2 regions of the Bradyrhizobium sp. SZCCHNRI2009 genome follow, and region 1 is predicted to be linked to the other one. Evidence: riboswitches for the same ligand, from Rfam matches in the RefSeq annotation. Region 1 holds a riboswitch; the other holds the start of a gene.
What was found. Region 1 has a riboswitch for cobalamin ahead of QX041_RS25815 (HupE/UreJ family protein). Riboswitches for the same ligand answer to the same signal wherever they lie in the genome.
Positions count from the first base shown of each region.

Region 2: it holds a riboswitch for cobalamin, as region 1 does, so the genes downstream of both, QX041_RS16650 (TonB-dependent receptor plug domain-containing protein) here and QX041_RS25815 (HupE/UreJ family protein) in region 1, are expected to answer to the same signal.

Region 1 covers NZ_JAUEUH010000008.1:45,298-56,093, forward strand. The annotation lists gene cobN (cobaltochelatase subunit CobN) at 1-225, opposite strand, end outside; gene cobW (cobalamin biosynthesis protein CobW) at 235-1,272, opposite strand; gene QX041_RS25810 (DUF1636 domain-containing protein) at 1,293-1,688, opposite strand; gene QX041_RS25815 (HupE/UreJ family protein) at 1,692-2,324, opposite strand; cobalamin riboswitch at 2,443-2,636, opposite strand; gene cobU (bifunctional adenosylcobinamide kinase/adenosylcobinamide-phosphate guanylyltransferase) at 2,671-3,207, shown strand; gene cobO (cob(I)yrinic acid a,c-diamide adenosyltransferase) at 3,224-3,832, shown strand; gene QX041_RS25830 (cobyric acid synthase) at 3,837-5,330, shown strand; gene cbiB (adenosylcobinamide-phosphate synthase CbiB) at 5,317-6,288, opposite strand; gene cobD (threonine-phosphate decarboxylase CobD) at 6,326-7,357, shown strand; gene QX041_RS25845 (adenosylcobinamide-GDP ribazoletransferase) at 7,354-8,073, opposite strand; gene QX041_RS25850 (histidine phosphatase family protein) at 8,070-8,663, opposite strand; gene cobT (nicotinate-nucleotide--dimethylbenzimidazole phosphoribosyltransferase) at 8,663-9,718, opposite strand; gene QX041_RS25860 (Orn/Lys/Arg decarboxylase N-terminal domain-containing protein) at 9,862-10,796, shown strand, end outside.
Region 2 covers NZ_JAUEUH010000004.1:328,973-339,768, reverse strand. The annotation lists gene QX041_RS16685 (sulfatase-like hydrolase/transferase) at 1-1,652, opposite strand, end outside; gene QX041_RS16680 (DUF2380 domain-containing protein) at 1,844-2,776, opposite strand; gene QX041_RS16675 (sensor histidine kinase) at 2,966-4,363, shown strand; gene QX041_RS16670 (response regulator transcription factor) at 4,360-5,001, shown strand; gene QX041_RS16665 (hypothetical protein) at 5,033-5,335, opposite strand; gene QX041_RS16660 (SDR family oxidoreductase) at 5,335-6,192, opposite strand; gene QX041_RS16655 (DUF2336 domain-containing protein) at 6,735-7,847, shown strand; cobalamin riboswitch at 8,118-8,336, shown strand; gene QX041_RS16650 (TonB-dependent receptor plug domain-containing protein) at 8,447-10,507, shown strand; gene QX041_RS16645 (hypothetical protein) at 10,583-10,796, shown strand, end outside.

The DNA of each region.
Region 1 (10,796 bases):
GACGCGGTCGACATAGAGATCGACCGACATCGGATGCTTCAGCCGTTTCAAGCTGGCGAGGCGCAGGCTCGGCAGCTCATCTGACGACGCGGTCCAGGCTTCGGCCAGCGCCGACAGGTCGGTGTCCGAGAACGACAGCACGACGATCTCGGCCGGCGACTGTGCAAGATCCACGGCCTGTTCGAGGTCGTCGAGATCCGCGCCCGTCGTCGCCAGCAGGTGCATCGGTAACGCCTATCCTGTGATCAGGCTCTGGATGGCAGCGGCATCGAGGCCGCGCTCGCCGATGATCACCAGCCGCCCCTGCCGCGATTCGCCCGAGCGCCACGGGCGCTCGAACTGATGCTGGATGCGGCTGCCCACGGCCTGCACCAGGAGGCGCAGCGGCTTGCCGGCGACTTCCACGAACCCTTTCACCCGTAACACATCATGCGCGTCGACGGCGGCCGCGATGCGGTCGACGAGCGCATCGGGCGAAGCCTGCGCCGGAACGTCGAGCACGAAACTCTCGAAATCGTCGTGATCGTGCTCGGCCTCGTTGTCGTGATGCGACGGCCGGGCCGCGAGATCGTCCTCCGCGGCGGCACCGAGCCCGAGCAGCACCGAAGCCGACAGCCTGCCGTGCTCCGTCGCGATCACCTTGACGGCACGCTGCACCTTCGCCGCGATCTCGGCCGCGACATCCTTGCGCTGCTCCTCGCTCATCAGGTCGCTCTTGTTCATCACGACGAGATCGGCGCACAGCAGCTGGTCCTCGTAGACCTCCTCCAGCGGATTGTCGTGATCGAGCGACGCATCGGTGGCGCGCTGCGCGGCGAGCGCTTCGGGATCATCGGCGAAGCGTCCCGCGACCACCGCCGGACCATCGACGACCGCAACGACGCCGTCGACGGTGACGCGCGTCGCGATCTCGGGCCAGTTGAAGGCCTGCACCAGCGGCTTCGGCAGCGCCAGCCCCGAGGTCTCGATCACGATATGCTCAGGCGGCTCCTTCTGATCCAGCAGGCTCCTGAGCGCGGGGACGAAATCATCGGCAACGGTGCAGCACAGGCAGCCGTTCGACAGCTCGACGATGCGATCCTCCGGACAATCCGGCACGCCGCAACCCTTCAGGATGTCGCCGTCGATGCCGACATCGCCGAACTCGTTGACGATGATGGCGAGCCGGCGACCGTTCGCGGTCTCGATCAGGTTGCGCACCAGCGTGGTCTTGCCGGCGCCGAGGAAACCGGTGACGATGGTGCAAGGCGTCTTGGCGAACGACTTCGTCATGGCGATACGATCTCTCGTTTTCAGCGTGGCGCTGACAGCGCAGGCACGCGCGCGACGGTGTTCTTGCGAATGTATTCGGGACGCTCGCGCCAGGCCGGCAGGCCGGCGTCATGGCGCTGATGCAGTTGCGCAAATGTCAGCACATCCCGCGCATGCAGATCCGGATCGAGGGCGCCGAGCACATAGGTCCATTTGCCCGGCGCCGTCACCGCAACCGTGCACGCACGATTGCAGTTCGACAGACACTCGACACCGACAACGGTGACACCGGCGCGCTGCGCGGTCGGCAACGTCTCGATCGCGGCGAGCAAACGGGCTCCGGCCCGCGGCTGATCAGGCGGCGTAGCTTCCGTCGCCTGCGAACGGCAAGTGACGCAGACGAACAGCGTCGTCTCATCAGTCTCTGATGCGGTCATCAATCAGCCGATCACGCCGGCCGCCGTCGCCGCGGCGACCCCACCCACCAGCACGATGGCAGCGCCCGCGAGCCGCAGCGCCAGCGGCGCAGCCGCCTTGGCCTTCGCCGACAGCAGCCTGGTGCCGAGGAACGCGCCGGCGGCGATGATGGTCTGGATCACGAGCAGACCGACGAGATAGGCCCCGAGCGGGGTGTTCTCGGCCCCGACGATCGATTCACCCAGCGCATATCCATGGACGAGGCCGGTCACGGCGAACAGGCCGGCGACGGGCAGCACGCCGAAACGGCCACGCATCACCACCACCAGCCCAACCACGACGGTGGTCAGGCCGACCAGCAGCTCGGCAGCCGGGATGTTGGCCTTGGCCACATGAAGGCCGACGCCCGCGATCATCGCGGTGGCGAAGGCGAGCACCGGCGCGAAGCCGCGGCCCAGAAGCGCTGCAACGATGCCCGCGCCCACGATCGCCGCCAGATGGTCGATTCCGATGACAGGATGGCCGAGGCCGGACAGCATCCCCTGCGCAAACGTCTGCGGCAGTTTGCCACCCATCATGTGATGCGCGAAGGCGGGATCGGTGGCGAGCAGCATCAGGCTCGCGGCTGCAAAGGTCGTGGTACGGGTCAACTTCATGGCCGTCTCCGTCGCTTGCCGGCTCCCCAGAGGACCGGACGATGCGCTGCATCCGACGGCACCCCGCCCATCCCGGCGGGATCAGAACCAGCATCGCGACTCCCCGCGCGACGGGTCGGCCAACAGCAATGTCGACGGCAGGTCTCCTGGCTCTCGGGTCACCGCATGAAGCCACCTTCCCGGTTTCCCAGTGGTGTCTTGGCCTCACACTCGCCGATTACAGTTGCGGGGGCAGCCACGGCTTTGGGTCAAGAACCCGCACCGTGTTCCCTAAATCTCTCCTTTCGGAGAACCGTCATCTGTTAGATACGGGTCGCACCAAAGCCCGTCAATCGGAATCGTCCCCATGGTCCCCGCCCCGCCGCATCCCGCCCTGCCGCGCCTGACGCTGGTGCTCGGCGGTGCGCGCTCGGGCAAGAGCCGCCATGCCGAGGCCCTCGTCACCGCCCTTCCCGCGCCTTGGACCTATGTTGCGACCGCGCAGGCCTTCGACGCCGAAATGACCGACCGGATCGCCCAGCACAAGGCGCGCCGCGCCGAGGGATGGCAGACGCTGGAGACGGCGCATGATCTCGCGGGCCTCGTCCGGTCAAGTGGAGAATCGGGCGTACCGATGCTGATCGATTGCCTGACGCTCTGGCTCAGCAACGTGATGCTCGCCGACATGAACGTGGCGGCAAGATCAGCCGAGCTGATCGACGCGCTCAGGAACGCGCATGGCCCGATCGTGGCCGTGTCCAACGAAGTCGGACTGGGCATCGTGCCGGACAACGCGCTCGCGCGCGCCTTTCGCGATGCCCAGGGGCGACTGAACCAGGACATCGCGGCCTTAGCGGATCGCGTGATCCTGATGGCGGCGGGACTGCCGCTGACGTTGAAGTGACGAGGAGACAATGCCGATGACCGGAAGCGCCGACGATTCACGCCACAAGGCGAAGATGGAGAACCGCAAGGCGGTGCAGGATGCCGAGGTCGCCTCCAAAACCGTGGAGAAGGGCCTGCTGATCGTTCACACCGGCAAGGGCAAGGGCAAATCGACGGCGGCGTGGGGCCTGATGCTGCGCGCACTCGGCCGCGGCTTTCGCATCGGCGTCGTACAGTTCGGCAAAGGCGCGTGGGAAACCGGCGAGCGCAAGGCGATCGAGAAGTTCGGCGATCAGGTGTCGTGGCACACGCTCGGGGAAGGCTTTACGTGGGAGACGCAGGATCGTGCGCGCGACGTCGCCGCGGCCGAGCGCGCCTGGGCGAAGGCTAAGGAGCTGATGGCGGATCCGTCGATCCGGATGCTCGTCCTCGATGAGCTCAACATCGCGCTGCGCTACGATCACCTTGATATCGCAGACGTCGTCGCCACGCTCGCAGCGCGCCGTCCCGATCTGCACGTCGTCGTCACCGGCCGCAACGCCAAGCCGGAGCTGATCGAGGCCGCCGATCTCGTCACCGAGATGAACCTCGTGAAGCATCATTTCGCGGCCGGCGTGAAGGCGCAGGAAGGCATCGAGTACTGAGCTCATGAGCGCGCGGGCCATCATGTTCCAGGGCACCGGCTCCGACGTCGGCAAATCGCTGATCGTCGCCGGGCTCGCGCGCGCGCTGACATTGCGCGGCCTCAAGGTGGCGCCGTTCAAGCCGCAGAACATGTCGAACAACGCCGCCGTCACCGCTGATGGCGGCGAGATCGGCCGTGCCCAGGCGCTGCAGGCGCGCGCGGCGCGGCGGCCGATGACCGTGCACATGAATCCGGTGCTGCTGAAACCGCAGAGCGAGATCGGGTCGCAGGTCGTGGTGCAGGGCCGCGTCATCGGCACCGCCAAGGCGTCGGCCTATCAGGCGATGAAGCCGCAACTGATGGCGGCCGTGCTCGACAGCTTCCATCAGCTCGCGGCGGATGCCGACATCGTGCTGGTCGAAGGCGCAGGTTCCGCCTCCGAGATCAACCTGCGCGGCGGCGACATCGCGAACATGGGTTTCGCGCAGGCGACGCAGATTCCGGTGGTGCTGATCGGCGACATCGATCGAGGCGGCGTGATTGCGAGCGTGGTCGGCACCAAGACGGTGATCGCGCCCGACGATGCCGCACGCGTGGCGGGTTTCCTCGTCAACAAGTTCCGCGGCGACCCCGCCTTGTTTGCATCGGGCATGAACGAGATCGCGCAGCGGACGGGGTGGACGTCGCTCGGGCTCATTCCACATTTTCCGGATGCGCGCCGCCTGCCGGCGGAGGACGCGCTTGGCCTGGCTGAACGCGGATCATCGGGAGGACAGCGACCGAAGGTCGTCATCCTCGCCTATCCGCGCATCTCCAATTTCGACGAGTTCGATCCGTTGCGGCTGGAAGATGGAATCGATCTGCAGTTCTTGCGGCCTGGCACGCCGATCCCCGGCGACGCATCGATGGTGATCCTGCCGGGCTCGAAGGCGACGATCGCCGATCTCGCCGCCTTGCGTGAAGTCGGCTGGGACATTGATCTCCGCGCGCATCTTCGCCGCGACGGCCGCGTGCTCGGCATCTGCGGCGGCTATCAGATGCTGGGGCGCGTGATCAGCGATCCGGATGGGCACGAGGGTGCAGCTGGTTCCGTCGCGGGACTTGGCCTGCTCGACGTCGAAACGACACTGACCGATGACAAGGCGTTACGCGAGGTCCAGGGCACGCTGACGCACGATAAGCTCTCGTTCCGCGGCTACGAGATGCACATCGGCCGCACGGAGGGACGGGCGACACAGCGCTCCTTCCTCACCTTCTCCGATGGCCGGCGCGATGGCGCCATCGCGCCTGATGGCCTGGTAGCCGGCTGCTACGTGCATGGCCTGTTCGCCGACGACGGCCTGCGCAGCCATTGGCTGCGCGGCCTCGGCGCGACGACCAGCGGCCTCTCCTATGAGATCGATGTGGACACGACGTTGGATGCACTCGCGGCGCATCTAGAGCGCTACGTCGACGTTGACCGTATCCTGGCATTGGCGAGCAAGCCCGCGCCGCCCGTGGCGGCTACAGGATCCTGACCAGGACGAGCCCTGCGACGACCAGGGCTTGAACCAGACAGGCCAGCCGATACAGCCGCAAGGCCTGCCGGATGTCGGACGCGTCGAGATCGGCGCGCCCGTCGCCCATCCAGGCATCGGTGACGAGATGACCGTGATAGACGCGCGGCCCCGCCAAGCGCAGTCCGAGCGCACCGGCCATCGCCGCTTCCGGCCAGCCGGCGTTGGGCGAACGGTGCTTCGACGCATCGCGTGCGACGGCTCGCACCGCGGCCGAAGCCGAGGCGCTCGGGATGCAGGCCGCGGCGGCTGCGATCCACAGCGCGGACAGGCGCGAGGCCGGCAGATTGACGAGATCGTCGAGCCGCGCCGCCGCCCAGCCGAACGCGCGGTGACGGTCCGAGAGATGACCGATCATGCTGTCGGCGGTGTTGAGAGCCTTGTAGATCAGGATGCCCGGCAGCCCGCCGACGACGAGCCAGAACACGGGCGCGACGACGCCATCGGAGAAGTTTTCTGCCAGGCTCTCGACCGCGGCCCGCGCGACGCCGGCCTCATCCAGCCGATCGGGATCGCGGCCGACTATCATCGAGACGGCTCTGCGGCCGCCCTCGAGCCCCTCCTGCCCCAGTCCCTCTGCAACCGCGGCGACATGCGTGTCGAGACTGCGCTGGGCCAGCAGGCTGCTTGCCGCCACACCAAGGATGATGGTTGCGACCGGTTCGCCGACGAGCGCCTGCATGACCCATGTTGCGGCGAGACCGGTGGCCATCATCCCCGCGACGAGCAGGCACACGAGCGCCATGCCGCGCGCGCGTCGTGCGGCAAAGCCGTCTGCTGCCCTGTTCCAGCGGCGGTCCCCCCATGCTATCAGCGCGCCCACCCACATCACGGGATGACCGATCCGCTGCACCAGGACCTGGGGATAACCGACCGCCGCCTCGACGAGGAGCGCCGTGAGCGCGAGAGAGACGAACATCGATCTCCGCTGAAGGAAAGACATGTAAAGGAAAGAGATGGACGACAGAGCGACTAGCATGCGCGCGGACGAGCCGGAAGCGATCCTTCACGGCGGCGATCTCGCTGCGATCAGCCGTCGCTATCCGGATGCGCCACAGCCGTGGATCGATCTGTCAACCGGAATCAACCCGATCCCCTATCCCGTGCCGGCGATCCCGGCTGAGAGCTGGGCGCGTCTGCCTGGCAAATACGAGAATGACGCTTTACGCGCAGCGGCCGCGGCTCGCCATGGCGTGGCAGAGCCCGACATGATCGTTGCCGCGCCCGGCACGCAGGCGCTCTTGCAGATCCTGCCCAGACTGCGCCCACCCGCGACCGTCGCCGTGCTCGCGCCGACCTATGAGGAGCATGCGCTGTGCTGGCGCCGTTGCGGTCATCGCGTCAGTCTGGTCGATGATCTCGATGCGCACGCTGGCGCCGATGTCGCCGTGGTCGTGAATCCCAACAATCCGACCGGCCGCCTGCTGCCGCGCGACGCACTGATCAGCATCGCAGCGGGGCTGCGCCGGCGCGATGGTCTGCTGATCGTCGACGAAGCATTCATCGATCTTTATCCCGCCGATGCCAGCCTGGCAGCCGACCTGCCGCCGGCGACGATCGTGCTGCGCTCGTTCGGCAAGGTCTACGGCCTTGCCGGCGTCCGCCTCGGTTTCGCGATCGGCTCCGTCGACATTGTACGGCAACTCCGTGATGCGCTCGGGCCTTGGGCCGTGTCCGGACCGGCGCTCGCGATCGGAACGACGGCGTTGGCGGATGAAAACTGGTTGCACCAGACACGCGCCCGTCTCGCGAAGGATTGTTCGCGCATTGACGATCTTCTGAGCAAGGCCGGCTGCGCGGTCCTCGGCGGCACGCCGCTGTTCAGACTGATCACATCGCCGAGCGCGCCTGACATTGCCGAGCGGCTCGCCCGCCATGGCATCCATGTCCGGCGTTTTCCGGCTCAAACAAGCTGGCTGCGCTTCGGCCTGCCGGGCCATGAGACAGGCTGGCAGCGGCTGGCGCAGGCGCTCGGCAGCGCGTCCTAGCCGAGAACGCAGGCGGCCAGCAGCAGCGTTTCCGTGACCTCGATGCTGGCGCCATGGCAATCGCCGGTGATGCCGCCGAGCCGCCATTGCCAGTAGAACGCGACCGCCGGAACGAGACCAATCACAACCAGCGTCGGCACCGCGCCGGCCAGCGCGCCGATCGCGAGTGCGCCGCCCCAGGCGACGATGACGTTCCAGCCGACGCTGTTCGAGATGCTCGCCCCCAGCCCCGGCTTCAACGACAGCAGGGTCTTATTGCAGATCAAAGTCCCCCAGCGTGCCCAGGCCGGGATCAGCACCAGCGCCCAGGCCGTCGGGCCCGTCGCCAGCTCGGCGATCAGCACCAGCTTGGCGGCGATCTGCAAGCTGATCGCGACGACGGCAAAGCTGCCGGCATGGGGATCGCCCAGCACGGCGATGAAGCGTTCCGGCTTGCCATGCGAGGCGCCGAACGCGTCGGCGACGTCGCCGAGCCCATCGAGATGCAGCGCGCCGGTGATCCCGATCCAGGCGACCAGCACGGTCAGCGCGACGATCCACGGATCGGCATCATGAAAAAGGCGGGCGACCAGCGCCAGACAGGCGCCAATCACCAGTCCGGCTGCCGGAAACCAGACCGACGCCCGCGCCAGATCGTCCGGTCGTAACTCAGCGACCCGCGGTGTCGGCAGCCGTGTCAGGAATTGCAATGCGATCCAGAATTCACGAAGCATCATGGCTGGATGATCTCGACGATTTCGCCCCAAGGTACACCATCATCGCCCTGCCCGGCTTCGAGCGTGATCCGCGTACCAGGGCGAATGCGTAAGCTCCACAGCTGGTGCAGCGGCCAGCCGAGCAGATGCGAGAGCGCTGCGCGTATGGCGCCGCCATGGGTCACCACGAGAACCGGCGCAGGCTCGGGCCGGACAAGGATACGATGTGTTGCGCGCGCCACTCGCGCCTGCAAATCGGACCAGCTCTCACCGTCCGGCGCCCGAACCTGAGCATCGGCATGGAAGGTGTCGAGCAAGGCTTCGCCTCCGGGCTCGGCAGCGATGTCGCGATGCGTCCGCCCGTCCCACAGGCCGAAATCGACCTCGCTCCAATCCACGTCGATGTCCAGCGCGCAGCCGGTCAGCCGGGCATAATCCTCCGCTGCCACACGTGCGCGCGCCAACGGCGAGCTGACGACGCTGTGCCAGATCCGGCTTTGCGTCTGCCGCCGGAATTGATCCCAGCCGGGCTCGCTGAGCGGTGGGTCGGTGCGGCCGTCGAGATAGCCGTCCCGTCCTGTCGTCCCGTGCCGCAGCAGATCGATCCGCATCAGGACTTGGCTCCCGAGACGGCGGCCTCCGCAAAGGTGGCCATGCCCCCGTGGAGCGCGCAGGCCAACCGAATGATCGGCAGCGCAGTGGCGGCGCCCGAGGCCTCGCCAAGCCGCAGATCGAGGTCGATCAGCGGACGGGCACCGAGCGCGTCGAGCACGATGGCGTGGCCGCGCTCGGCCGAGCGATGCGAGAACAGCAGCCACGGACGGCAGGAGGCATTGAGGCGGACGGCGACCAGCGCCGCGACAGAGACGATGAAGCCGTCGACCAGCACCGGCCAGCGCCGCTGCGCGGCGGCGACGATCGCGCCGGCCATCGCAATGATCTCGAAGCCGCCGACGGCAGCCAGGACATCCGCGACGGCCGCTCCCGCCGTGAGCCCGTGTCGCCCCAACGCATCGGCAATCACCGCAGCCTTTCTGGCCCGCCCGGCGGCGTCGAGCCCGGTGCCGCTGCCAACGATGTCCGCGGGCGCGCATGACAGCAGCGCGGCGGCAATCGCTGCCGCCGATGTCGTGTTGCCGATCCCCATCTCGCCGAAGATCACGAGTTGCGGCGCGTGATCGGCCTGTCGCACCACCGCGCGCCGTCCGGCTTCGGCCGCGAACGCAACCTCTTCCAGCGTCAGCGCCGCCTCGGTGCTGAAGTCGCGCGTGCCGCGCCGCGGCTTGTCGACGACCACGCCGGGCACCGGCTCGCTCGCCAGCGTGCCGACGTCGACCACCTCCAGCGGACAGCCGAGGCTGCGCGACAGCACCGAGATCGCCGCACCGCCGCCGGCGAAGTTGTGGAGCATCTGGACCGTGACTTCGGGCGGATAGGCCGAGACCCCCCGCGCCGCGATGCCGTGGTCGCCTGCGAACAGCACCACCGGCACCCGGTCGGCCCCTGGACGTTCCGACGCCTGCAGCGCGGCCAGATCGACCGCCACCTGCTCCAATCGCCCAAGGGCGCCAAACGGCTTGGTCAACTGGGCCTGGCGTTCCAGCGCTGCCTGCCGATGGAGCTCGGACGGCGCCACACAATCAAGGCTGATCCATTCAGGAAGCACCACGGATCCTTTCAGCGTCACTCGGGTTCGGGACGATTGCCACTGCGAGGCGGCCGAGACAAGCTCCGTGAGGCGTCCTATTGTCATCGAAGCGTCATCGAACGTGACGACAGGTGGCTGCCCACCCAGCCCGAAAGACTCTCATGGAATACTTCCGCCGCTTCACCTTCCTGTTCGCCGCGCCCGTGTTCGAGACCGACGACCTTGCGGGGCTCCGCTTCAACCAGATCATCGAGGAGATCCAGCGCTCGGGCTTCGAGGTGGTGCGCGCCCGCAAGCTGGAGGACGCCGAGATCGCCGTGCAGACGGATGCCGCGATCGGCTGCATGGTCGTCGATTGGGGCAAGAAGGGCCTGGAAGGCAAGACGGCGTCGCTGATCAACCTGATGCGCCGTCGCGGACTGGACTTCCCGATCATCCTCCTGATCCGCCGCAAGCGGTTCGAGGATCTGCCGGTCGAGGTGCTCGACTTCATCGACGGATACGTCTTCCTGTCGGAGGAGACTCCAGCCTTCATCGCCAAGAACCTGGTCAGCCGGCTGAAGCAATATGCCGAGACGCTGAAGACGCCATTCTTCGGCGCGCTGGTCGACTACGCCGAGGAAGGCAACCAGCTCTGGACCTGCCCCGGGCACAATGGCGGCGTGTTCTATAGCCGCAGCCCGATCGGCCGGGTCTTCGTCGAGCATCTCGGCGAGGCCGTGTTCCGGGACGACCTCGACAATTCCGTGCTCGATCTCGGCGATCTCCTGACCCATGAGGGGCCGGCGCTGCGCGCGCAGAAGGAAGCGGCGCAGATCTTTGGCGCCGAGAAGACCTATTTCGTCCTCAACGGTACCTCGACCTCCAACAAGGTCGTGCTCGGGGCCCTGGTCACCGACGGCGACCTCGTGCTGTTCGACCGCAACAACCACAAGGCCGCCCATCACGGCGCGCTGCTGATCTCCGGCGGAGTCCCGATCTACGTCCCAACGGTTCGCAACCCCTGGGGCCTGATCGGCCCGATGCGCTGGGATCTGCTCGATGAGGAGCACCTCCGGCAACAGATCCGCGACAACCCGCTGGTCAAGGATCCTGA
Region 2 (10,796 bases), on a different contig from region 1:
GCGCCGTCGCCGCAGGCGTAGAACACGCCCTTGCAGCGGAGCATGATGTCCTTCTGCTCGGCGAAGGACGGATCGAGCGGAATGCCGGCCGCCTCCAAGGTGACCAGCGGCAGATAGGCGGCGTCGATCCGGTCCATCACGACCGCGCTCTGGCGCGGCTCGAAGTTGACGGCATCGACGGCGTAATAGGTCTGATAATAGCGCGGATCGTAGCTTTCGAGCTTCTCGCCGATGCCGGCCTCGTCGAGCTTGGGATCGAGAATGTGCGGCGAGAATTCCGGCTGGTGATCGCCATAGCGCACGATCAGGAACGGCTGGTCGCCGAAGCGCTTCTTCAGGCTGGCGAGGAAGCGCTGATAGTCCGTCGCGCTCATCGCCTGGCGGCGCAGATACTCATCGATCGAAGGCAGATTGCCCGGCGCTCGCCAGGACGGCGTCAGGTCGGGCCGGAACGTCGTCTCCCACGGGAAATGGTTGGCGGCGAGATAGACGAACATGAACAGCGGCTTTCCGCGCGGCCGGTGCTGCATCAGATCGAGCGCGGCATCGTAGAAGAAGCCGTCGGGCTCGACGCCCTTGGCGCCGAGATCGCGCGCGTCGAGGAAGCGGTCGACGCCGACCGTGGTCTGGAAGCTGCGCGCGCTCATGAAGGCGCCCTGCGCGGGATAGAGCGACACCGTGTCGTAGCCGCAATTGCGCAGCGCCAGCGGCAGGCCGCGCTCGACCCGGCCGGACGCGATCCGGGTCACGAAATAGGCGAAGCGGCCGAACGAGCGCGACGACAGGCCGGCGAGCACGTTGTACTCGGTGAACCAGCTCGGTCCGCCATTGCTCTCGGCCATGAACTGCCGCGCCTTGCCGTCGAACGACTTGAAATGGCTGCCATAGCCCGCTGGTACCTTGATGCCTGGCGCCGAGCGGATGTCGAAGCTGGATTCGTCGTGGATCAGCACGATGTTCGGCCGGCGCGCGGCCGGATGACAGGAATCCGGGACGAAGGCAGCCAGACTTCGATCAGCCGTGCCGTCGGATTCCATGAAGCCGTTGGCGAGGAAGTCCGACACCGCCGTGACGCCGGAGCGGGCGAATTTCGACAGATAGCCGTCGTCATAATAGCCGCGCCAGGCCTCGTCGCGCCAGTTGAGCGAATACAGCGTGAGCGCCGCGAGGCAGGCGAGCTTGCCGGCCAGCGCCGGCAGCCGCGCGATCCGGAACGGATCCGCCCACCACAGCAGCCCCATCAGCGGCAGCACGACGGCGGCCGCCACCAGCACCGACAGCTTCAGGTTCGGGAAGATCGTGAACAGGAACGCCGCGCTGTCGTGGTCGATCAGCATCACGTCGACGAAGTTCGCCGTCATCTGGACCACGGCGTGCTTGAGCTGCGACAGCAGCACCAGCACCACGACCATGGTCAGCGCCAACGCGCCGGACACCGCGGGCCGCCGCAGCAGCACCAGCCAGAAGCAGTTCAGGATGCCCCAGGCCAGCACGAAGCCGAGCCGCGAGCCGAAATCGGTCTCGGTGTGCAGCATCAGGGCCAGCGCCGCGACATGCGGCGCGGCGACGGCGGACAGCCGGACCGCCGCGGAGCGCGTTGCGCTCGCCGCGGCGAGCGTGGTGATCGGTTGGTCGTTCGGGGTCAGTGACATCAGGCGATCGAAAGCAGGCGCCCTTCGTCGGCGCATGCCGACAGATCAAGGAAGGCTATCCTGTCATCCGACCGTAATGAAATCGTCACAAATCACAACAGCCCGGATTTGCACGGAGGGCGACGTGTCGTCTCGCGCCGCGACGAGAGGTGGCATCACTGCCGTCCTCGCGTACCGATCCTCGCCCTTTTTCAATTCTGGGGGCCGGTCTCGAGCAGCCGCTCGCGCACCAGACGCACCGCGCCGCGGCTCCAGGAATAATTGGCGCCGAGGCGCAATCCGCTGTCACCGGCGACGACGAGCGTCCCACTGTCGGCCTGGCGGACACGAAAGCCGATGATGTATTCGGTGCGGCCGATCCGTCTCACGATGCCGAGCAGCGATTGCTGGGCGCCGAGCGCGCGGGCCGCCCGCGCCTCGCAATCGTCGCACTCACGCACCGGCTGCCCCGGCTTGATCTCGCCGGCCGCGTCCACCAGGCGATAGCGCCCGGACTGCGCCAGCAGCTGCCGCACCGCGTCGGTCGCCTCCCGCAGCCCCTTCTGGTCGGATTCGGTCTCGCCGAGCGCGGCGCCCGCGCTGGTGTCGTCGAGCTCGAACGGCAGCAGCGCCAGCCGGATCGGCTCCGGCGGCGCCAGTGCGTCACGGACCTGGCGCGAGACGAACATCTCGGCGCGCTGCCAGGCCTCGTCACTGTCGCCGCGGAAGGTGAAGATCTTGTCGAACAGAACCCGATGGGAGGTGACGTCGATGGCCGATGCGCGCGTCCACTGCACCAGGGTGGAGAGCTTCTGGACTCCGCCGGTGATCACGACGGTGGCGCCGGCCGCGGCCGCCATCTGCAGCCGGGCCTCCGGGGACGCATCGGTCGGGCAGGACGGTGCGCAGGACGGGCTGACCGGCCGCAGCCGCGCGTCGGCGGCGACGTCGCGGCGGAGCGCGGCGATGAATGCATCCAGCCGCCGCTGATGCGCGGCGGTCTGATCGACCGGCTCGCCGGACGTGTCGAGATAGCTGAAATCGTCGACCAGCACGGCCGGGACATCGCCGGAGGCGGCGCGGACCGGGCCGGCCGCGAAAGCAAGCGCGAGAACGAGACAACGGACGACGCGACGGTTCGACATGGGATCCCCCTGCAACGATGTCTTGCGGTCGGAAGCTAGACGCCGCCGTGCCATCGCCGCAGCGGCCACGGTCCCGGCGCGGCACGGGAAAAATTCACGACCGCACCGTCCACCGGGCCGCGGCGCTTTTGGCCCGGACGGTTCTGCCGTTAAATGCCGGCCGGCTGGGCTGTCATGGACACACCGAAGATGTGGACCCGCTACGACCTCAAATACCGCCTGACCCTGCGCATCTCGGTGGTCTCGGCGCTGTGCTTCGCGGCGATCTGCGCCTATGTGCTGTTCGACATCGACCGCTCGGTGCATGTGCGCAATGAGCGGATCGCCGAGATCACGGCCCGGACGCTGCAATTGCAGCAAAGCAAGATGCATTGGGTCGCCAGTCCGCCGGCCGGCTTTCCCGACCTCGATGCGGTCGCGGCGGCGGCGATGCGACCGGGCCTGTGCATCGCCTATCGCGGCGTCGACGGCGTGATCGTGCAGCGCATCTGCGGCGGCGCCGAGGCGCAGGCGGACGATCCGCCCCGCGCCTTCGCGATGCTGTATCGGCGGCTGTTCGATCCGGGCCGCGAAGCGGCACGGCCGGTCAGGTTTCGCGACGAAACGACGGGCGATGCCGTCGTCTGGATCGACGCCGGCGTCATGACCGCGGACGCCTGGCGCGAGCTCAGCCGGCTGCTGCCGGTGCTCGGGACGGCGCTGGTGCTGCTGTGCGCGCTGGCCTACGCCGCGCTGGCCCGCGCGCTGCGCCCCACCCGGCTGATCCGCGCCGGGCTGGAGCGGATCGCCGCCAACGATCTGTCGGCGCGGCTGCCGCCGTTCGACCTCGCCGAGCTCTCGGCGATCCGCGCTGCCTTCAACCAGCTCGCCGAGGGGCTGGAGACGGCGCTGGCCCAGCGCGGCGAATTGACCCGGCGCCTGATCGCCTTGGAGGACGACGAGCGCCGCCACCTGGCGCGCGAGCTGCATGACGAATTCGGCCAGTCGCTGGCGGCGATCCGGGCGCTCGCGGCATCGATCCGTCACAGCGCGGCGCAGGATTGCCCCGCTCTGGTCGGCGAATGCGACGGCATCGCGCGCACCGCGAGCGACATGATGGAGCAATTGCGCGGCGCGCTGATGCGGCTGCGCCCGCCTGATGTCGACGAGCTCGGCCTCGCCGGCAGCCTGGAGGGCCTCGTCGCCGGCTGGAACAGGCGCCAGCACGGCCGCACCGTTTTCGAGATCAGCCTGTCGGGCGACGTCGACCGACTGCCGGGCATCATCGCCACCAACATCTACCGCATCGCGCAGGAGGCGCTCACTAATGCCGTCAAGCACGCCGGAGCGACGCGCGTGCGGTTGCAGTTGACGCTTCAGGACGGGCCGGTCAGCGCGACCGTGCTCACGGTCGAAGACGACGGTCTTGCCGGCGAAGCTCCCGACAAGCCGGGCCTGGGCCTGCTCGGCATGGGCGAGCGCGTCGCCTCCATGGGGGGCCAGATGAGCTTCGCCGCCACCTCCGGCGGCGCGCGCCTCCACGTCGAGATTCCGGTCCCGGCCCTCTCGCCTGCGCCGACCCAGCCGGAAACGGCATGTGCGGCATGACGACGCCCGCCGGCACCATCCTGCTGGTCGACGACCATGCCGTGGTCCGCGAGGGCTACAGGTCGATGCTGCAGAAGCAGCCGGGGCTGCGCGTGGTAGCCGAAGCCGCCGATGGCGCCGAAGCCTACCGGCTGTTCAAGGAGGTCAGGCCCGATCTCGTCATCATGGACCTGACCATGCCGGGCGTCGGCGGCATCGAGGGCATCCGCCGCATCCGGCAATGGGATCGCGGCGCGCGCATCCTCGTCTTCACCATGCATGAGAATGCCGGCTTCGCGGTGCAGGCGATCCGCGCCGGCGCCCGCGGCTATGTCACCAAGAGCAGCCCGCCGGAGACGCTCGTGCGCGCCGTCATGGACGTGCTCGCAGGCCGCATCGCGATCAGCCCCGACATCGATCACGAGCTCGCGCTCAGCCGCCTCGCCGGCGAGCGCGCGGCCGCCGACGTCCTGTCCGCGCGCGAGTTCGAGGTGATGCAGATGCTGCTCGCCGAACGCACCACCGACGAGATCGCGTCAGCGTTGCATCTCAGCCCGAAGACGGTCGCCAACCTGCACTCGCTGATCAAGGACAAGCTCGGCGTGGCCAGCGACATCGAGCTGGTGCGGCTGGCGCTGCGGCAGGGCCTGCTGACCTGAGCCCGCAGGGCTTACATCCCCGCAAGGATTGTCAGGAGTCGCCAGCGTTGCCCTGCGGCGTCGCTGCCGCTTCCGGCGCCGTGACCGGATCGTCGATCAGGTGAAACGCGCGCCCGAGCCGGCGCTGCACGCTCATCACGGCGCGGTCGACGTCGCTGATCAGGCTGTCGCCGAGAACGACGTGCGGGATCTCCCAGTTGCGGCCGCTGCGCACGTCGAGCGCATGAACGGCCGGCACACGTGCCGTCTCGCAGCCCGGCTGCGCGCGAAGTTCCTCCTCGACCAGGCGGGTCAGCTCCGCCTGGGTCTTGCCGATGGTCGTCATCGCCGGCATCAGGGCCTGATCGCGGGCATCAGGCCGAGCCGCTTGGCGATGATGCGATCGACGGTCCGTTTCGGAAGCACCCGCACGATCCATTGCCTCATGGCATCGGGCGCGATCTCGTAGCGCACCTTGGGCGCCGGCAAGGTCAAGGCGTCGGCCACCCGCGCGGCGATGGTCTCGGCCGGCAGCCCGGACTGGCCGAGATGCAGCATGAAGGCGCGGATCTTCTGCAGCGCCGGGAAGAACGGCGAGGCCTGATACGGCGACAGGTCGACTTCGTCGGCCTTGGCCCAGATCGGCGTCTTCACCGCGCCCGGCGCGATGACGATGACGTCGATCCCGAACAGCATCAGCTCACGGCGCAGGCTCTCGGACAGCCCTTCGATCGCATGCTTGGAGGTCGAATAGGGCGCCATCAGCGGGTTGCCGTTGCGGCCCGCGACTGAGCCGATCATCACGATCCGGCCGCGCTCTCCCGTCATGGCTGGATCGGCCCCGAGCAGCGGCGCGAACGCCTGGGTCGCGATGACCGGGCCGATGACGTTGACCTCCATCTGATGGCGGAACTGCGCGATCGGCAGCTCCGTCACGGGACCGGCGACGGCGATGCCGGCATTGTTGACGAGACCGGCGAGCGTCTCGCCCTTGAGCGCCGCTCGCACCTCGCCGGCGGCCGCCTTCACCGCCGCCTCGTCGGTCACGTCGAACAGCAGCGGCATGAAGTTGGCGCCGAGCTCGCCGCGCAGACGGTCTGCGTCGGCCTGCTTGCGAACGCTGCCGAACACGCGAAAGCCGCGCGCGAGCAGGAGCTTCGAACAGGCGAACCCGATGCCGGTGGATGCGCCGGTGATGACGACGGATTTCATGGTGACCTCAACGATTTGCGCGGCGATTATCGCACGAGATGCGGCAGGATGCTGGCGCTGATTTTTCGCGCGAGGTCATCGCCCGCCGAGCCTGTCCCGGAACATCGGGTGACGCCACGCATCGCACGGCGCGTCGGCAAAATGGCCGCGGCAAGAATGGGATTTAAGTTTCAAGGCTTGGGAGGATGACAGCTGACGTGAGATCGAGGGCAGCGAGCAAATTGGATGAAGGAAGGTTTGTGACCTTATGGGATCATTAACCTTTCCGCTTCGCTGGCCTGTCGTCGCCGCGTCTGCGGGGAGGTCTTCGCACCTCGTTCCATCGCCTGTCCGGCGAATCTCCGGAAGACCGGGCTCCAGCCCGTCATCCCCCTATATGTATCGCCTTAATTTTCCGTATCCGTGTTTCTCCGGAGTACTACGCCTTCGGCCCCTAACGCATTGTTATCGCCCGTGCCGAAAACTGCTCAGGCCGAAAGCCTTGCAGCGGATCACAATCGCGTTGCTGTCGCTCCGGCAATCCGGGACAAACGAGCGCGATCGTGTCACAGCCAGAACAGCTTCCGCCTTCAGAAGACTCCATCATCACCGAACTCGAAGAGGCCGTCCGCAGCGGCACCTCGGCGAAGCGCGTCAACACGCTGCGCCAAGTCACCAACCTGTTCCTGCATGACGGCGAACGCCTCAGCGAGGACCAGATCAAGGTATTCGACAACGTGCTGTGCATGCTGGTCTCGCGGGTCGAGACCCGCGCGCGGGCCGAGCTCAGCAAGCATCTCGCGCCGGTCGACTACGCGCCCGTCGAATTGATCCAGCAGCTCGCCCGCGACGACGAGATCTCGGTGGCCGAGAACGTGCTGATGCACTCGAGCCGGCTCACCGAGCATACGCTGGTGGAGGTCGCGGCGACCAAGGGCCAGGATCACCTGATGGCGATCTCCAGCCGTCCGCATCTGACCGAGGCGGTGACCGACATCATCGTCGACCGCGGCGAGCGCCGGGTGATCCGCAAGCTCGCCAACAACCAGACCGCGCGCTTCTCCGAGTCCGGCTATTCCGGGATGATGGCGCATGCCGAGGACGACGACGAATTGTCCGAGATCATCGGGCTGCGCGTCGACCTGCCCACCAAGCACCTGCGCGACCTCCTGCGCCGCGCGACCGAAGCCGTGCGCGCCAGGCTGATGGCCTCGGCGCCGCCGGCGTTGCAACAGGAGATCAAGAAGATCCTCAAGGCGATCGCCGACGTTGCGCGCAGCGACGGCGGCCTGGTCGGGCGCGACTTCACGCTTGCCGAAGAGGCCGTCAAGCGCATGAAGGGGCTGAACGAGCTCAACGATGCCGCCATCGCCTTTTTCGCCGAGACCCGCCGCTTCGGCGAGGTTTCCGCCGCACTCGGCCTGCTCAACAACGTCCCGACCGAGATGATGGCCAAGGTGCTCGAAGGCCCGCGCACCGACATCGTGCTGATCCCTTGCCGTGCCGCCGGGCTGGCCTGGTCGGTGGTGGCGAAAATCCTGACCCACCGGCCGATCAAGCACGCCATCGACAGCGACACGCTCAAGCTCGCGGAACGCGACTACGGCCGCCTGTCGCTCGACACCGCCCAGCGCACGCTGCGATTCTGGATGGTGCACAACAAGGTCGAGAAGTGAGCGGGTGCTCACAAGACGCAATCCTCATCAGCAACGACTCGCGCTCCGCTGTCGTCCCTGCGAACGCAGGGACCCATACCGCGTGATGTGAATTGGCGGAAAATGTCTTGTCGTCGTCCTTCGCCACACGACCGCCGGTGGCTATGGGTCCCTGCGTTCGCAGGGACGACGGCTATGGTTGTCGCAGGCGGCCGGGCATCACCAAGCCGACCGGCCAGCGTTATCGCCAGGAGATCGCCGGGCGCCGGATTGACTTTGGTGCGCCCGCACTCCTACGGTGATCGCGACGGTGCCCCTCGACCGGGGCTCAAAAGGGAATGCGGTGCCGGATGCGTCTCGCAAGGGACGTGACCGAAGGCCGCAGCTGCCCCCGCAACTGTAAGCGGCGAATCTCGCGTCAAAGGCCACTGGGAAATCTCGGTCCCGGGAAGGCGACGTGGAGGTGACGACCCGCGAGCCAGGAGACCTGCCGTCAGCCGTGGTCACACGCGAGGATGCCGGTCGGGGCGTTATTGGCATCGTTTTCAGGCAGGCCTGCAAAGGGCTGCATGAGACCTCGTTCGCGGTGACGTGCCACTGACGTCATGCCGAGGTCCCTCGTGTCTCCCGTTCCCCATGCCAGGCGCAGTCGCGCCCTTCTGTCGTCGTTCTGCGTCCTCTCGTCATTCGCCCTGCTCGGCCCCTCGCCCACAGCAGCGCAGCAATCCGCCTCCCCCGACCTTCTGCCCCCGGTTGAGGTCGACCCGCCGCGCGAGCCGATCGCTCAGAAACCAGCCATCCCCCGCAGAACCGGCAACGCCGCGCATCAGCAGGTGCCGGCGGCAAAGCCGGCCGCGCCAGCCGGAACCCCTGTCGCCGTCAGCCCGACCGGCGTCGTCACGCCAGTGGCCCACGTCGCGAATGCGATCACCGTGATGACCGACAAGGACATCGCCGGGCAGCAGGCCCGCACGGTGCCGGACATCCTGAGCACGATCCCCGGATTGAACGTGGTGCAGGCCGGCGGCCCGGGCGGCCAGACCAACGTCTTCATGCGCGGCACCAACGCCAATCACACCAAGCTCTTCATCGACGGCATCGACGTCGGCGATGTCACCAACGGCAATGGCGCGTTCGATTTCGCGCATCTGCTCGCCGCCGACATCCAGCAGTTCGAGGTGCTGCGCGGGCCGCAGAGCGGGCTCTACGGCTCGGATGCGATCGGCGGGGTGATCTCGGTGATCACGCGCAAGGGCGAGGGCCCGGCGCGCGCGACCGCCTCGGTCGAGAGCGGCTCGTTCAAGACCTTCAACCAGTCAGCCGGCGTCAGCGGCTCACAAAACAATATCAACTACGCGATCAATGTCGCGCATCTGCACGCCGGCGACGTTCCGGTGACCCCGTGGCAGCTGCTGCCTGCGGGGCAGAAGGCCATCGGCAATGCCTACGACAACGTCACCGCCTCGGCCAAGCTGGGCGTCGACCTCAACGAGGCCTGGACGCTGAACTCGGTGATTCGATACACCGACGCGACGCTGCTGTTCACCGGCGACAGCGGCTTTCCGAGCTTTCCCGACGCTATCAGGAGCAACCACACCGTCCACCAGCTTGCGACACGCCAGGAAGCCGTGTGGTCGCTGCTCGGCGGCCGCATCCGGAACTACTTCGGCGTCAACTATGTGAACGACCGGTCGTCCGACCTGACGGCTGGCAACCCGGTGGCGGCGGTCGCGACCGGCGAGCGCATCAAGTATGACTGGCACGCGGTGACCGAGCTGGCGCCGCATAACAATCTCGTCGTCGGCCTGGAGCCGCAGACCGAGCGGCTGAAGACCGCCGACCTCTCGGCCGAGAATGGCAACAAGGCCGGCTTCGTCGAGCTGCAGACCGAGTTCGTGAAGCGCTGGTTCGTGGTGGCGAGCCTGCGCAACGACGTCAACGACCAGTTCGGCGACCATGGCACCTACCGGATCGCGCCGGCGGTGATCCTGCCGGTGACCGAGACCAAGCTGAAGGCGAGCTACGGCACCGGCTTCAAGGCACCGACCCTGAGCCAGTTGCACCAGGATTTTCCGGCGTTCAACTTCTTCGCCAATCCCAACCTCCGGCCGGAGCAGAGCACCGGCTACGACGCCGGCTTCGAGCAGCCGCTGTTCGACGATCGTCTCCGCTTCGGCGCGACCTACTTCCACAACAGCATCACCGACTTGATCAATTTCAACGCGACCTTCACCTCCTACGCCAATGTCGGCCTCGCCACCACCGAAGGCACCGAGAGCTTCGTGACCGCTGATCTCACCGACCGGATCTCGCTGCGTGCGGACTACACGTTCACCCGCGCGGTCGATGCGGCCACCGGCCTGCAGCTGTTGCGGCGGCCGAAGGAGAAATGGAGCGCCACCGCGACATGGGCGCCGATCGATGCGCTGACGCTGTCAGCGACGCTGCTGCACATCGGCGACTGGCTCGACGTCAGCCGCGACGGCATGACCACCGGCCTCGTCGCGCCCGGCTATACGGTCGTCAACCTGCGCAGCGACTACGCGCTGTCCGATCAGGTCAAGCTGTTCGGCCGGATCGACAACCTCTTCAACCATCACTACCAGAACCCGACCGGATTCCTCGCGCCGGGCTTCGGCGTGTTCGGCGGCATCCGGGTGGCGAGCTTCGGCGTGCAGTGACGCCGCCGACCAACCTCCCGGCGGCTGACAGAAGCTGCCGAAATGGACTACAATCGCAACAGAAGGAGATGTTCCATGACTCTCGACGTCCTCGCCCGGTCTGGTACCGAGGCTCGCCTCGCGCCCGTTCCGCAACGGCATGCCGCTGCGTTCTGCTTCGCGCTGCTGACAGGGGCCTGCGCGCTGGCGAGCTTCGTGTTCGCCTGCGCGACGCCGTTTGCGGCCTTCGCCGTGATCGCCGCCGCCATGCTGCCGCTGCGCGCGGCGCTGCCGGTGATGCTCGGCGCCT